Regions from separate parts of the Halalkalibacter sp. HAAS-P014 genome, predicted to be linked through region 1. Evidence: riboswitches for the same ligand, from Rfam matches in the RefSeq annotation. Region 1 holds a riboswitch; each other region holds the start of a gene.

Region 1 (4,019 bases):
CAATCATTTGCGTTGGCCCAGCTTGAAAGGTGACATTGTATATTTCTTCATCTAGTATGTAAGGGTTGATCATAAAGTCTGTCGTACCGTCATAGTAGTAACCAAATTTATAGTATAGATGCTCAAACAACTCAGCCCTTGAGATCGGGCCGACCCAATAATTCTCTAGACTAAACCCTTCCTCTACTGTTACTTCTTCTTCTGACATTAATTGATCAAATGCTGTAAACCAGTAGCCCCAATCTTTTGAGCCCATCTGAAGCTGCGTCTCATCAGAGGATCCGGTCACGACGATATCATCATCAATCCTCTCCCATAGCGAAATTTCTTCAACATCCCACCGATCGGCGAGTTCTCTCAATTCTTCTTGGCTAATCTCTTCTACTTGCCTTCCTCGCAACTCTGACATAATCCCCTTAGAGGATAAATACAATTGTTGTTCGATCATATTTTCAATCGTCTCAACCGATTCTTGTGTCGATTCCATCGCATGAAGAACGGTGCTCGTCACATGGTTGAGTTGATCCTCTTGTAGTTCTTCCATCCTTCCATTTAAAAAGTAAGAGCCTACGATAAACGTGAAAATCGTAATTCCTCCTACGTAGAACCCAATTTTTTTTAGTAGCTGCATCATCATCTGATTTTGTTTCATCATGTTCCTCCAGTCATCAGTCTATTACCCAGCACTTTGCGTCCGTGCTTCTTTCCAATCAAACGTTAAGATGAGAGTCGATCCCCTTTCTGAAGTAGACAAAATCACTTGTTTTGTCATTTTCATCATTAACGTAAACCCTTGTCCCATTGATCGTTTCGATGAGTAACCAGCTAATAGTGTATTGTTCGGCAAGTCTTTCAGAGGAAACCCTGGCCCACGATCAGCAATGATAAAACGGATCTCGTTCGTCTCTTCATCTTCAACGATTGTCATCGTACCTTGTTCTGCGTGTTTGATCGTGTTTGTAATCGCTTCAGACAACACGAGTAGCCAACTCATCATTGTTGCTTGATTATCAACCTTTTGTTCTAGCATCTCTTTCGCTTGATTCCGGCAAATAGGAATGTCCGAACGTTCTTTCACCATTCCTTCACAAAGCACAGAACCCGATACATAGCTGCTTACTTCCTCTTCTTTAATAAGCAAAAACTGACCTTGAGTCGCAGCATAAATGACATCCCGGTAAACGGACCAAGTTTTTTCCTCATCTGAAACCTCTTCCTTTTCCACAGTTGGCTCTTGTTTCATGACCATATTTGTTGATGAAAACAAGTCCTGTCGATGCATTGCATAGACTTTTAACATTGCATTTTGAAGATCGTCACGAACATCTAGCTTTTTAATTTGACTTGAGACATTTTGATTTTGCTCATTCCAAGCTAGCATCTTCTCACTTAAATAGAGTAAGTACTCATTACTCTTTGGTGAATTCTTGCTCAAAAAGGATGGCTTTGATAAAGACAGATAAAATAACGCATCGCCCACATCATCATGGAAGTGCAAGTACTGACTTAACTTTCGGGCAAGAAATCCTCTTTTTACCATATAGCTCATTTCCGTATAGGAAATATCTGATGCAAGAGATGGTGCACCCATCTGAGTAGCGATCGTCGTATCTTTAAAAACCTTATCTAGAAACCGTTTCAATGAATGCCCCTCCTTTGATAGATTTTTCATTCCTCATTAAAAACTTCGCTGCATTATGCCAATAAAAAACAAGCCCACCAAAAGGAGGGCTTGTAAAATAATGGGTAATAGATGATCGCCATCTCCCCATACTCTAAAAATCCAACCTTTTCGGAAACCAGGCGATCATAGCTGCAAGCAGCCTTAGACCCATAGCTTTGCGTCCTTATTTTTCAATAAGTTTGCCAGTATCGAAGGTTCTATTTATTATTTATATCGTTTCGCTTTTGTAGGACTTAAGTGGCAAGTTATTCCTTTTCTTTTTTCTTAATCTTGTTACTTTATTTTCCACTAAAAATCCATTTCCGTGAATCAGCGCGTGTTCTTATTTTCCACATAACATACAAAGGTGAGATTAGGACTTGACTCCTTTTATAAAGGATATTTCTTTTCTCCATGAGCCTTTTGCTATCATAGGAGCAATATTCAATAGGAATCTGTTCCTATTGATTGAGGCTACTAAATTAGTACTTGTTTGAAAATAGTAATATACTAGTATATAATCAAGGAGTATAAAGTTTCACAAATTTGTGAAAAATTCACTCTGCAGGAACTGATAGAATTCCTTTTGCTATCTCTATTGCTAAGAGATAGCCTTTTTAAATTCTGACCATTTAATTAAGGGGGAGTTTAGTAGTAGTTATACATATACCTTTAGATCTATTATCAAAAGACATTTTCTAAGACCCTATTGGAGGAAGCATCAATGAAACTTACATTAAGAAAGAAATTATTTACAAGCTATTTAATCATCTCCCTGTTATTTGCTGTTGCGAGCATCGTTTCGTATGTCTCGCTTAAGCAAACGAACAATTCCTATACCGACTTGCTAGATAACGTCGTTAGTCTGCAATCGATTTCACAAGAAGTTGATACGCTCGTTAGCAATCAGACAAGTGAACTTAGAGGGTTTTTACTTTACAGAGAGGAAAGTCACTTTGATCAATTAAGGGAACAAAATAATCAAATTAACTCGTTACTCGAACAAGCGAGACAATACACAGAAGCAGAAGAAGTCGTTGCTTATTTTGATACTTTAGAAACGATCAATAAAGATTTTCTCGAGGCAGCTGAGCGCTCTATCGATGTTGCTAGGACAGATCTAGAAGCTGGGATTCAAATGGCTAATTTAAATGTTGTTAGTCTTAGTGAAGAGATGAGCACCTTATCTCGTGACTTTACCAATCAACTCGGGGAATATCTTGAACAAAATCAAACAGAGACGAACCGAGGAGCGCAGACTGCCATTTTTATTGCGATTATAGTTAGTGCGCTGGCCTTTTTAATTGCAATTGTAAGTGGAGTCTTAGTATCCAATATTATTGCAAAACCCATTATTCGCTTGCAAGAAGTAGCCAAACAAGTCGCTTCTGGGAACTTAGCAGTCAAAAAAATGACCTTGAAAAGCGAAGATGAAATTTATCATTTAAATGAATCCTTCAACATAATGAGTGATAACCTTCGTGGAATGATCGCTCAAATTCAGTCAAATTCAGAGCAAGTAGCTGCTTCATCCGAACAATTAAATGCTAGCGCAAATGAATCAGCTAAAGCAGGTGATCAAATCACAGAATCGATACAATCAGTCGCTTCTGGAGCAGAAAAGCAACTTGAAAGCACGATGATTGCCAATGATAAAGCTAATGAAATATCGGTTGGAATTGAACAAATTTCACAGTCTATTCAATCCGTGACTGAAGCTACAAATGTAGCACAACAAAAATCACAAAATGGGGTTGAGGTCGTTGGAAGAACGGTGAGTCAAATGAGCACCATTAGCAGCTCGGCAACAGCAGCTTCAAACGTGATACGAAATTTAGAGGAGAAGTCAAAGGAAATCGGCACGATCATTTCTATGATTACGGACGTCTCCGATCAAACAAACCTGTTAGCATTAAACGCTGCGATAGAAGCAGCTCGCGCAGGTGAGCATGGAAGAGGATTTGCCGTTGTTGCCGATGAAGTTCGTAAATTAGCTGAACAATCCAATCAATCAGCCAGTCAAGTTAGCACATTGATCAAAGATATCCAACGTGACATTCAGTTATCGGTATCTACAATGGCTGAAGGCGAGGATACTGTGAAAAAAGGGCTTGTCTACGTAGAAGAGGCCGGTAATGAATTTAAAGGGATTTCTCATTCCATTAGTGAAATTGTTACGCAAATTGATGAAGTGTCAGTTGCGATCCAACAAATCGCGATTGGTACCGGTTCGATGCTTGAGTCAATTAATGAAGCCTCTACAATAGCCGAAAGTTCCTCGTCCTACTCACAAAATGTCGCAGCATCTGCAGAACAACAGACCGCTACAATGGAGGAAATATCAGCTTCGGCTGAA
Region 2 (4,019 bases), on a different contig from region 1:
GTGAATTTATATTTTATTATTTTACTTTTGCCTTCTACCAGTAAAAACGAGGATGACTTTGATAAAGTCATCCTCGTTTACGTTCAATGAAAAACAATTAACTTACTTATCGAGATAAATTTTCTTAATATAATTAATCTCTTTCTTTAAACCTGCTTTTAGATCAAAAGTTGGCTTATACCCTAATAATCGTTCTGCTTTTGTAATATCTGCCCATGTATGTTTCGGTTCACCAGTTGCCGCTTTTGCAAAATGAAGATTTGCTTTTTTTTCTGTTTCATTTTCTATCAATTTAATAATATCCAAAACCGATGCTCGTTCTTTCCCACCTATATTTATCGTCTCTCCAATCACTCTTTCTGCATGTATAACAGAGGCTGTTGCAGATGCACAGTCGTCAATATAGGTAAAATCACGAGTTTGTCTACCATCACCGTATATTATAATCGGTTTATCCTCTAATATATTTTGAATAAACCTGTGAAAGGCCATATCACTTCTCTGTCTTGGACCATAGACAGTGAAATATCTTAGTATGACAGTTGGGACCCCAAAGCTTTTACGGTATACATGACATAAATATTCACCCGTTAATTTTGTAATCCCATACGGAGATAGTGGCTCAGTTATCGCCTTTTCTGAAACTTTCCCTGTTTTCTCTCCATAGACAGACGATGTCGATGAATAGATCACTTTCTTAAGTGGGACATGTTTGCATGCTTCAAGTAACCTTTGTGTTACAGTTATATTATTTGTAACATAGTGATTGAAATCTGTCCCCCAACTTGAACGAACCCCTGGCATACCAGCTAAATGATACACATAATCAATGTTCTGCAGAAAATGGTCCCATTTTATTTTCAATAAATCTTCCTCATAAAAAGAAAAGCGTGGATGCTTTAATAGCTTTTCAAGGTTTTGTCTCGTAATAGTTTCTGAAGTTGGTCCGATAAAAAAGTCAACCCCTATTACGTTCGTCTTTGAGTCCTCCAATAATTTCTCGCAAAGATGAGAACCTATAAAACCAGCTGCACCAGTTACTAATATATTCATTGTTGACCAGCCCCAATAAAAGTTAACAAGCGAACTTTTCTTACTTCATGCACCCAAACTCCCATAACGTCGACTCCTCTTTAACAGATATAATTACGTTTCTATATCTTATTTTTAAAAAGTAAAATGGGTGAGGGTGATTAGCGATTAAAAATAAATTAAGCGTCTGTCTCCCCCCTTATTCGTTGACGAAAAAAAAGGTTGTCACAAATGACAGCCTCTTGAATTCCAATTATAAATTTCATAGTTACTTCACAAATAAATTATCTATTATCAACTGTTTCACGAACATATCATGATTAGCATATGATGCTCAGCCATTTTCTTAGAAGGAACCAAAATATAGAGGTCTGTCCCCCAGTATGATTCACTGCTCCGGGAGACAGACCTTATTTCAATATGTTAATTCTTAATCCAACAACATTCTTACCATATTCCCACACCCGAATATACACTGAAGTTTTTATATTTAGAAGCTGACTAGAATGCCGGCCTCTCTAAAGATCAGTAACAGACAGGTCGGTACAAAATCCACATACTAACAAATTGCTGCTACAATATAATATCTTAGCAGGCTAGTCGCGTACAAGAGTATAAATAGTCTCATCCACCACTTACGTCTAAGAAGTAATTTCCTCTTCCACGGAAACTATACACTTCTATAAAGTAATTCCCTTATCTGCGGGGGACAAATGAAACAATCTCCTGTCTATCCGTTGTATTGGAGTACCCTACTAAACTTCCATTAGAATCATAAATATACAGATCAAAATCATTTCTCTCATTCTCTTGGATCATCGTTACTGATACTGGGTAAGATAAACTACTCACTTCGTATTGCCATACTTCCCGTGATCGATTTTGAAGAGAGCCGTTTTGTGAAATATGCATAGGGGCTTCTGGTAGATCTCCAGCGTCTAGATATGGTCTTTCTACAGTTCCATAATTCCTTTTTAATTTTACGAGTCCCGTAATTTTGAAACCCGAATGAAAAACCTCTATAATATCTAAAGGTCCGAATATCACCTTCGTATGGCAAACCTTGTTTCTTATGTCGACAAACGAATGTGTTTTTGATAAAGTTCTATAGGGTAATACAGGTGGTGGGACAATCTTTTCAACTAAACATCTGAGGTTAAAAAGTGAGGGTTATAAATTCGTTTTTTATAATCTTTATAATAGGTCACTATAAAGTTACGAAGACCATTTTCACTTTCGGATAACTTCTGTAGGCTTGGACCGTGTGAAATGCTGGAGGATTTGGCATTTCGTCAATTAGCATAAATAAAAGGAGGCAGGAACCAACCAAGTATGTTTGATAATCTCACATGAATATTTTTAATAGAAATATCAGATAAGGTTACTTACATAAGCGTTTAATATATAAAATACTTCTTTTTGTTCATTATTCATAATGTCGAAATGGCAAACTTATTGAAAGATAAGGACGCAAAACTAAAGGGACTAACGGGAAACCTATGTCAGCCAGTTGCCGATGAAATTATCTCCTTAAGAGGCTTATTTTCAATTGGCAGATTTTATAAGGAGTGACGATTAATATGGACTTAATAGAGCCGGAACTTAAAATGGCTTTGCAAAAATTTGATACTTTAATACTTGATAATCCCGACACAAAACAAACTGTACCTGAATACAAAAAATTCATTACCGAATTCCTTAAAACTAAAACCGAAACTGTAAGTTTGCCGATAGAGGAAGTGATGGCAATTATAAAAGAGAAAAAACCATTCGTATTCTCTCTTTTACGTACTGAATATAGTAACAACTTTATGATAAATGCTGTTACTCAAATTGATAAAGAATATCGTGAGGCATATAAAAAAATAAGTGAGTTACAACGTAAGCTAGGTCTACATAAGAGGTTTTAATGTTACACCTCACGTTATCTTTTATTGAATATTCAAATAAATCAAAGGTAATAATACTGCTTAGTCACAAACAAACATCAACCATGTATGATGGAGCCCTCTCTAGCAAGGGCTCTTTTTATTTCGCTATTTTCGTAAGTTTGTTGCCTTAATGGGAATTTTTGATTAAATTAAAAATAAGTAGTAAAGCATTTGGGGGGATTGTTTAGTTAGTCGCTGTATCACTGCATAACAAATCAGAGGTGTCTAAAAACTCCCCTAATACCCTATCAGTATCCGTTGATTTGATACGCCCTTTACCTGCCATTTGAGAGATAACTTGTCCATTACGGTCTTGTGCGACAACCACACAGACTTGTTCCTTAGAAAAACCACGTTTGCGAGACTTTCTGTGTGTGTCGCCAATAAACAGCGGTAGAGATATAAAGATCAAGAATATCAGCGATTTTCGGTAGTGTATAACCTTCTACCATTAGTCACTTCATTTTTATTTACAAATTTACTGGTCACTCATTTTGGTCACCATTTAGCTTTATTTCACAACTATCTATTATCAACTGTCTCCGGATACATATCATGATTCATCATACGATGTTCAGCCATTTTCTCATACTTCGTTCCAGGCTTTCCGTAATTCGTATAAGGATCAATACTAATACCACCACGCGGTGTGAACTTGCCCCACACTTCAATATAGCGTGGCTCCATAAGCTCAATAAGATCATTCATAATTATATTCATGCAATCCTCGTGAAAATCTCCATGATTACGGAAACTAAATAAATAAAGCTTTAACGACTTACTTTCTACCATTTTCACATCAGGAATATAGCTAATGTATATCGTCGCAAAATCAGGCTGACCCGTCATCGGACATAGCGATGTAAACTCCGGGCAGTTAAACTTAACGAAATAATCACGATTTTGATGCTTATTTTCAAATACTTCCAAAATTGAAGGGTTATAAGAAAAATCATAGTTCGTACCTTGATTTCCCAGTAACGTGACTCCTTCTAATTCTTCTTCTTTTCGACCACTCATTTTTTCATCTCCTTACTTAAACACCACGTTTATTTC
Region 3 (4,019 bases), on a different contig from region 1:
AGAGAAGTCGTCGATCTTCCATCTGCTTTTGGAAGCGTGGGCGATGTTATTTTATCAGGTGATTACCAGGTTGTGATTCAAAACGAACTTGGCGATTATTATCTGCAAGATCTTGTTTTAGAAAACCAAAGCATTAATACGAATACACATATGCCGTACGTGATTGAAAATACGCCTGATTTGTTTGTGTTGTCTTGGGTAGAAGCAACCAATTTCAGTGCTCACGAAATCTATGCTTTAACGAGCCAAGGGTTAGAAATGATCGATATTACAGGTATGTCGAGTCCACGGTTAAAATCGGCAGGTCCGAATGCCTTCCAATATGTCAATTATAACAATGCAGAAGGAATTTGGACGTACAGTACGGTGGAGTTAGAGGTAGATAACTGGACGATGACGTTAACCGAGGAGTATGAGTTTGGTTTTGATGAAGGCCAGGCTTTGCGTGAGCAATACGCTGCTTCGGGCGATATGATCATCGACGAAGGGGGAATCACCCAATATCCGACTGAGTATATCGACGTCATCTTAAGAGAAAGTGGCTCTGCCAATGAGGTTGCGAATTATTTACATGAACTGATGAACTTGGGAGCATACGGGATCATTGCTGAAGGCATGGCTCCAATTGGGACGGTGGAAGAGGAAGTTCTCAGCAGATTCGGAGATCCGATCGATGATACGATGGGCTTTCAAGGAACAATCTTTTATGAGTACGACGACGCCACTTATATGATGGGATATCGAGACGAGTTTGAAGTACTAAGAAGTTTTCAGTCAGAGGGACAAATTTTACCTTTTACACAAAAGGAACTGATTGATGTGTTAGGTGCGCCAGATACAAGGGGGGAAGATCAGTACTTTCTGATGGGATACTACCTCAATTACAGCGCCGGAGAGTATACGGTGCAATTCGTTTTTGAAGAAGATCATGATGGTGCTGTGGTGAGGCAGATTTTTGTGCAGTAGTTTTGGGGATGGCGAGAACTGCGATCATTTTCTCTTGGCTGATTGCAGATAACCCTAGTAAAATTGCTAATAAAAGCTAGTTGCTATTAAATTGGGCAAATTTGCCGTTATATTTACAATTTCGCTATTATATTGCGAAATTCACCGTTATATCAGCGAATTCGCCGTTATATTTGCAAAATTGCTATAAAACGTGATTTTGTAAGGGTGTTGATAGGTTATAATGAGCGTTTTGAAGGCGATATTTGCTTGAGAAGTGGAAAAATACATTTTTAAACGATTTTTGAGAAGAAGTGTGTTGTTTTTATCGTTCTTATGATTAGTTTTTGTTGTCAAAAAAGCATGGCGGCGGTTCTTACATGGGAATTCGGAAGTTTTTCTCAAATTTTTAAGCTCTATGTGTAGTGTAAATGCCTAATATCGGTAGAACATATTATTGCTGTTACTTATCGCAAAAATTTTTGAATTCCCTAGCAAGAAGGAAGTTTAAATTTTTGGGTTTTATATTCTACACTTAGATTAAAATTTCCTTCTTCGAGGTACTTTTTCACCAGTCCCGGACGGTACTCGCGCTTCCTTCAAAACTGTGGATGAAGGAAAATGAGTCTATCGAAAACATCGAGCTTTTTGTACCCAAAAGTGAATAACCTATACTTTATACACGTAGTTCTCCACATTGTATGAGATATTCACAGGGAGGCTACGTGCTTTTTTTATCAATTGGTTACATATCCACAGAATGGGGGAGTTATCTCGCCACAAGCACTGTGACCATTCTCGTGATTTTCCTCCTTCTACCTCTCCCTCTAAAGTCCCTATTTGTTCATTTGTTTTTAGAGTATAATTTATATCAGAAGAGCGTTGTATGAACCTTAGTTAAATCATACACCCATCTTCATTTGTCATTTCAAAAAAGGCAAATCTTTCGAAAGGGAGAGACGCAAAGTCACAGACCTAAAGCGCTATGCTATGGTGGCTGGACCGCTGAAGAATGGAGAATGAAGCCGATACGATAGCTTTCAAATCTTTCTCAGCAAAATTTAAATTGTAGGAGAGGATTTTTTTTATGTTTAAGATTGAAAAATCAGTTAGGACATTATTGGTAGTTGGACTAGTAGCATTTGGAAGTACGTATCCAGCCGGGGCAAATCTAGCTTACGCAGATAGCCATGATGAAGATATTATTCAGGAAGAGACGGCTGAGGAAATAGAGAATGTGATAGACGAGAGCCAAGTGGAAGAGGCTGAACCAGCATCAGAAACAGTCATTGATAGCGAAGAAAGCGAGTCATCACTGCTTCCAGGGGATTTCTTCTATTTTGTTAAGAAGATCCAGGAAAATATTCAGCTCCTTTTCACGTTTGATGATTTAAAAGAGGCTGAATTACTTGCTTCTTTTGCAGAGGAGCGTATTAAAGAAGCTGAAGCCTTATTCGAACTTGGTGAAGAAGAGGCAGCAATGAAGCTTCTTCAAGAAGCAATCGATCAACAGGAAGCAGCTTTTGTAAAATATGAGCAACCAGTCTTATCAGACCAAGAGGAAGAGGCTGCTGAAGAAGACGATGCAGCTGAAGAAAACAAGGAGAATACTGAGAGCACAGAAGGCGTGGAATCGAAGGATCAAGAAAACAGTGAAGAAAATTCGGAAGAGGCAGTATCCGAAGAAACGGCCTCTGATGAGGAAGTTACTGATTTAACACGTGCTGAACTAGAAGCGAAATTCTCTTCTAACCTATTAGCCTTGCAAGCTGCGTTAGAGAAAGTACAAAACCCGCAAGCAAAAGCAGCTCTTGAGAAAAATGTTGCCAAAGCCCAAGAAAGACTTGAAACGAAATTAACGAAAAAATTAGCTAAACTTGATGGTGATGGTACAGATTTAGAAGATATGATGGAAGAAGCGACAGAGGAGCCTCTAACTGAGGAAGAAGTTAAAGAGGTTACTGAAGAACTAGTGAGAGAAACAAACGAAGAAAATCATGAAGAGGTACTAGCTGCTAGCAACAATCTAGAAGAGCAGGCAGATAAAGACGAGTCTATTAGCGAAGCGCCAGTCAAACCAGCCAAAGAGAAACAAATCGAAAACGTAACGAAGGAAGCAGAAAAGAAGCCTGAAAAAGCAGCTAAAGCAGAAGAAAAGAAAGCAGAAAAACCGGCTAAGGCAGAAGAAAAGAAAGTAGAAAAAGCAGCTAAAGTGGAAGAGAAGAAAGCAGAAAAAGCAACTAAAGCAGAAGAGAAGAAACCGGATAAAGCACAAGAGAAACAAAATGGAAATGCTAATAAAGCTGAAGATAAGAAAAATAAAGAGTAGAAGCACGGGGACGGTTTGAACTACTCCCTGTTAAGTAGACAGTGGAATAATAAATAACATTAAACGGCCATAGTCCTATATTCTAAAGGGCTATGGCCGTTTAATCGTTTTTGTAGTCGTTCTTAATTATAAAAGTACATGTATTCATCTATTGCCCACGAAAGCTCCCTCCTGGGTAGCACAGATAATCTGTCTATCTAGAAAGGAGCCTATCAGTTCTCATGCTACCTTCTATTCATTTTTTGCCGAAAATATCATCGTATTTGCTTTTGACATACATCTCTTTTTCATGTTTCTGTATGTCATGTCCTTTACCGAGATAATACGCTAAAGACATGATCAACAATACTAGACTACTGAGCAACTGTAAAAATTCAAATAGCGACCATAAAGATTCAATTTGGATATCAGGTAAGGTCACAGCTACGGAAAAAGAGTAAAGGATAAATTGGATAATCCCGAGGTCGTGATTCAAAGCAATAGGTGAAGCCCATAACGGAAAGTAATGAGATAATCCAGCTAATAAAAAATAAAGAACGCTAAAAATGATTGTTAGTTCCAAGATGCTATGTAAGGCAAGAGAAGTTCTTGATGATGGAAGCAGAAGAGTATTATTCCAAGAATTGATATAGACAATTTCAGCGTTGCCCAGTTCTTTTTTGCCATTGAATTCTTTGATGTCTTTTATATGATCATGATTAATCGTTCTATATTGATTCTTACTCCAGAAGAAAAGCTTTTCACG
Region 4 (4,019 bases), on a different contig from region 1:
GTTTGACCGTTTGTTAGGCAGCCGTATGGGAGCTGAGGCTGTATCGATGTTATTAGCAGGTAATAAAGGCGAGATGGTAGCAATTCAAAACAATCAAATGTTAGCAGTGCCACTACAAGATGTATTTAACGCAAAGCATAATGTTGATAACTCGCTACATTCATTAGCACTACGTCTTTCTATTTGATTTGCCTCAAAGGGACAAAAAATGACCGTCTGGGACGGATTTCGACCTTTGGGTTGAGTTTATCTACTAAATTATAATAAAAAAATTACATTATAAGAAGGGAATGGTATATATGCCATTAGTATCAATGAAAGAGATGTTAAACAAAGCTAAAGAAGAAGGATATGCAGTAGGACAATTTAATTTAAATAATCTAGAATATACACAAGCTATTTTACAAGCAGCAGAAGAAGAAAAGTCACCATTGATTTGTGGGGTTTCTGAAGGTGCTGCTCGTTACATGGGTGGATTTAATGTAGTTGTCGACATGGTGAAAGCTTTGATGAAGTCATACAGTGTAACAGTTCCTGTGGCCATTCATTTAGATCACGGTTCAAGCTTTGAAAAGTGTGCTGAAGCGATTCAAGCCGGCTTTACATCTGTCATGATTGATGGTTCACATCATCCACTTGAAGAGAACATTGCGTTAACGAAGAAAGTCGTAGAGCTTGCTCATATTCATGGAGTATCAGTTGAAGCGGAATTAGGCCGTATCGGTGGACAAGAGGATGACTTAATTGTTGATGATGCCGATGCCGCATATGCAATACCAGCAGAGTGTGATCAATTAGTATGTGAAACAAATGTAGATTGCTTCGCACCGGCACTAGGATCTGTACACGGACCATATAAAGGTGAGCCGAACCTTGGTTTTGATCGTATGAAAGAGGTTATGGATTTAACTGGGATTCCACTTGTATTACATGGAGGAACAGGTATCCCAACAAAAGATATTCAAAAGGCAATCTCACTTGGAACAGCAAAAATTAATGTAAACACAGAAAATCAAATTTCTTCTACAAAGGCCATCCGTGAAGTGCTAGAGGAAAATCCAAACGTATACGATCCACGTAAGTTTTTAGGACCGGCACGAGATGCAATTAAAGAAACAGTAAAAGGCAAGATGCGCGAGTTTGGGTCTTCAAATAAAGCGTAAGAAGTTAGACTTTAACCCCACTATTTACTGATGATAGTGGGGTTTTTGGATCGAAACGAGATATTTTTTGTCGATATGTCGCATGAGTTAAGAGCAGTTTTTTTAAAGTGGTAATGTGAAAGTTCACCTTTAGTTTCTATCATATTTTAACTAATTTATTAAAATCACTTCATTTTTTGTCGAAATAAAACTATTATTATATATAGTACTTTTGTAATTTGAACTGAGATTCGGTGAATAGAAAGGGGGGCTAAAGTCCAAGTTTGATATTAAAGTAAATTGAAATCTAATAACTCATATTAATACCAACCTTCGATAATGGCAAACCTAGCGAAAGCTGGGGACGCAAAGCTACGGGCCTAAAGAATTTATTCTATGGTAGCCGGGTTCCCGAAAAGATGGAATACATGTAAGAGGTTATGTTGTTATAATTTAACTTAATAGTGATGGCCAATTACCACAAATTTCACAGGACCAAAGTGTGGCTTTATTAAGGCTTAGCTTTTGGCTGATATTTGGCTGGACGTAACTTTAAGTAATAATCGTAATATTCAACATTAAGCCTTTAGTCTACCATTCTTTTTTGGTAGGCTTTTTTGTTTTGGGGATATAGAGAATAAAGGGTATTGGTAATTACTACTGTTTGTGAAGGAATAAAGATTTGCATTAAGAGAAAGACATTGATTTAAAAGAGTAAATATTAATTCTATAAAACCAATGAGAGGAGTCGAGGGTTTGAAAAGTTTAAAACTGAAAATACTAGGTGGATTTGGCTTAGTTTTGCTAACTGTTTTAATTATGGGTATATTTGGTTTTTGGGGTATTTCGAACTATACAAACGATGTTAGACAAATGGTGGAAGAGGAATATGAATTACTCAAAGCTGCCGAAGAGATGAAACATAATGTAACCTACCGTGTTGTAACAGCACGTGGATATATATTATATGGAGACGCTGAACTGGTTAAAGAATTCGAAGAACTCACAGAGTATTCGATCGCCACACAAGAGATGTTACTCGAGACATTAGGTAGCGATCCTGAATATGCTGAGGCGATTGCTGTAGCTGATGAAAAAACAGCAAGGTGGAGAAAGTTAATTACAGATGAAGTGGTTCCTACTTTTGATGATCATGATGGAGCATATGGGAATGGCAACACGGGGCAATATTCTCATACCTTTAAAAGACCTTCATTTGAACAAACCATTGATATTATGGAGGAATTTTGTACGGTTTATGCCATTGAAGCAATCCAAGCGTGGCAAATAATATTTGATTTGCAAGATGCCAAAATTGTAGAACTAGAAAAAGAGTTGATAGAGAACGGTCAAATCTTACAATGGACTTTTATCATAATTACTATTGTTGCTATTCTTATTGCCGTTATAGTGGCCTTAATTATGTCTAATATGATCGTTAATCCTATTTCTAGAGCTGCTAGCCGTTTGGAGGATGTAGCAAATGGAATCTTAACGGGAAAACCGTTGCCTGTTAATTCTAAGGACGAAGTCGGAGTATTAACAGAAAGTTTAAATGAAATGGTTGAAAATTTAAGAAGTCTTGTTGGGGAAGTGGAAAGTTCGTCGCGAACACTTGCTGCATCTTCAGATTATATGGCAGCTTCAAGTGATGAAGTACATAATGCTATAAACATAATTTCGAATAATGCACAAGCAGCCTCACAGGATGCCGAAAGTGGGAACGATACTATGCTAGAAGTATCAGCAACTTTATTAGAACTTTCTTCCCTAATACAAATTGCAAAAGAAAAATCATTTTCTTCAGCCAATAATTCTAAAAGTACGTATGAAACAGCAAATCGTGGGAAAAAGACTGTTGAAGAAGCCATTAATTGTATGAAGAACATAAAATCATCAACGGATGAAACAGAAAAATTTATTCAAACATTAGATGAGTATACAAAAGAGATTAAAACCATTACTGAAATGATAACTAATATATCACAACAAACGAATTTATTAGCTTTAAATGCAGCGATTGAAGCAGCTCGTGCAGGTGAGGCTGGAAAAGGTTTCGCAGTTGTCGCAGATGAGGTCAAGAAATTAGCTGAACAATCAAGTCAAGGGGCAACAAAAGTAGCAGAATTAATTTCACAAATCTCTAATAGTACGAGCGATACAGTTTGTGCGATTAAAGAAAGCAAGTCACAAGTTGATAAAGGTTCTTGCATAGTAAGCGAGTGTGGGGATTCATTAGAGGAAATTTTACAAGCTGTTAATAAAACAGTTACGGACATTGAGAATATTTCTGAAGTTACTAGCGAGGAAGTTGCATCGTCTGAAAAAATCATTGAATTAATCGATAGTCTTGCAACGGGTATTGAAAATACTTCTGTAAATGCTCAAGAAACATCTACTTCCTCTGATGGTACAAAAACATCTATGGAATCAGTCGCTTCTGTGGCAAATGAGACGAATATACTAGCTCAAACTTTAAGAAAAGCGGTAGAGAAATTTAAAATTTAAAAGGAGGGATGAAAATGGCTCAATCAATTGATGTACGTGAAAACAATGTATTTGTACAACTAAGTGGGGGGGTTTTTACAAAAGAAGCAACCCAATTGAGAGAAGAATTGACCAATTATATTGATCAAGGTTATAAATTTTTTACGTTTGACTTTAGTGAGGTCGAAAATATTGACAGTACAGGATTAGGTGTTCTAGTTACAGTAAGAAAACGTGTATTTACTAATGGTGGTGAGGTTATTGTTAAAAATTTAAACCAAAAAGTAAAAGAATTATTTGAACGTACACGGCTAAATAAATTTTTTGATATATCTTCTAATTTTTAAAAACTAACTTCTATCGTTATCTACTAACAGAAAGGAGAGTTAA

Evidence for each region. Region 1 has a riboswitch for cyclic di-GMP ahead of AC1FXZ_RS07875 (ATP-binding protein). Riboswitches for the same ligand answer to the same signal wherever they lie in the genome.
Region 2: it holds a riboswitch for cyclic di-GMP, as region 1 does, so the genes downstream of both, AC1FXZ_RS00735 (hypothetical protein) here and AC1FXZ_RS07875 (ATP-binding protein) in region 1, are expected to answer to the same signal.
Region 3: it holds a riboswitch for cyclic di-GMP, as region 1 does, so the genes downstream of both, AC1FXZ_RS10655 (DUF5667 domain-containing protein) here and AC1FXZ_RS07875 (ATP-binding protein) in region 1, are expected to answer to the same signal.
Region 4: it holds a riboswitch for cyclic di-GMP, as region 1 does, so the genes downstream of both, AC1FXZ_RS06605 (methyl-accepting chemotaxis protein) here and AC1FXZ_RS07875 (ATP-binding protein) in region 1, are expected to answer to the same signal.

The regions. Positions count from the first base shown of each region.
Region 1 covers NZ_JBWQTV010000010.1:47,585-51,603, forward strand. Annotated here, with positions in the region: gene AC1FXZ_RS07870 (HAMP domain-containing protein) at 1-652, opposite strand, end outside; gene AC1FXZ_RS07875 (ATP-binding protein) at 677-1,642, opposite strand; cyclic di-GMP riboswitch class I at 1,792-1,878, opposite strand; gene AC1FXZ_RS07880 (methyl-accepting chemotaxis protein) at 2,388-4,019, shown strand, end outside.
Region 2 covers NZ_JBWQTV010000001.1:121,848-125,866, reverse strand. Annotated here, with positions in the region: gene AC1FXZ_RS00745 (NAD-dependent epimerase/dehydratase family protein) at 103-1,053, opposite strand; gene AC1FXZ_RS00740 (hypothetical protein) at 1,729-2,079, opposite strand; cyclic di-GMP riboswitch class I at 2,468-2,550, shown strand; gene AC1FXZ_RS00735 (hypothetical protein) at 2,613-2,942, shown strand; partial or broken gene AC1FXZ_RS00730 (IS1595 family transposase) at 3,151-3,418, opposite strand; gene queF (preQ(1) synthase) at 3,486-3,983, opposite strand; gene queE (7-carboxy-7-deazaguanine synthase QueE) at 4,000-4,019, opposite strand, start outside.
Region 3 covers NZ_JBWQTV010000013.1:111,964-115,982, forward strand. Annotated here, with positions in the region: gene AC1FXZ_RS10650 (tetratricopeptide repeat protein) at 1-966, shown strand, start outside; cyclic di-GMP riboswitch class I at 1,872-1,955, shown strand; gene AC1FXZ_RS10655 (DUF5667 domain-containing protein) at 2,033-3,274, shown strand; gene AC1FXZ_RS10660 (hypothetical protein) at 3,510-4,019, opposite strand, start outside.
Region 4 covers NZ_JBWQTV010000006.1:384,110-388,128, reverse strand. Annotated here, with positions in the region: gene pfkA (6-phosphofructokinase) at 1-187, shown strand, start outside; gene fba (class II fructose-1,6-bisphosphate aldolase) at 300-1,163, shown strand; cyclic di-GMP riboswitch class I at 1,474-1,558, shown strand; gene AC1FXZ_RS06605 (methyl-accepting chemotaxis protein) at 1,899-3,650, shown strand; gene AC1FXZ_RS06600 (STAS domain-containing protein) at 3,665-3,976, shown strand.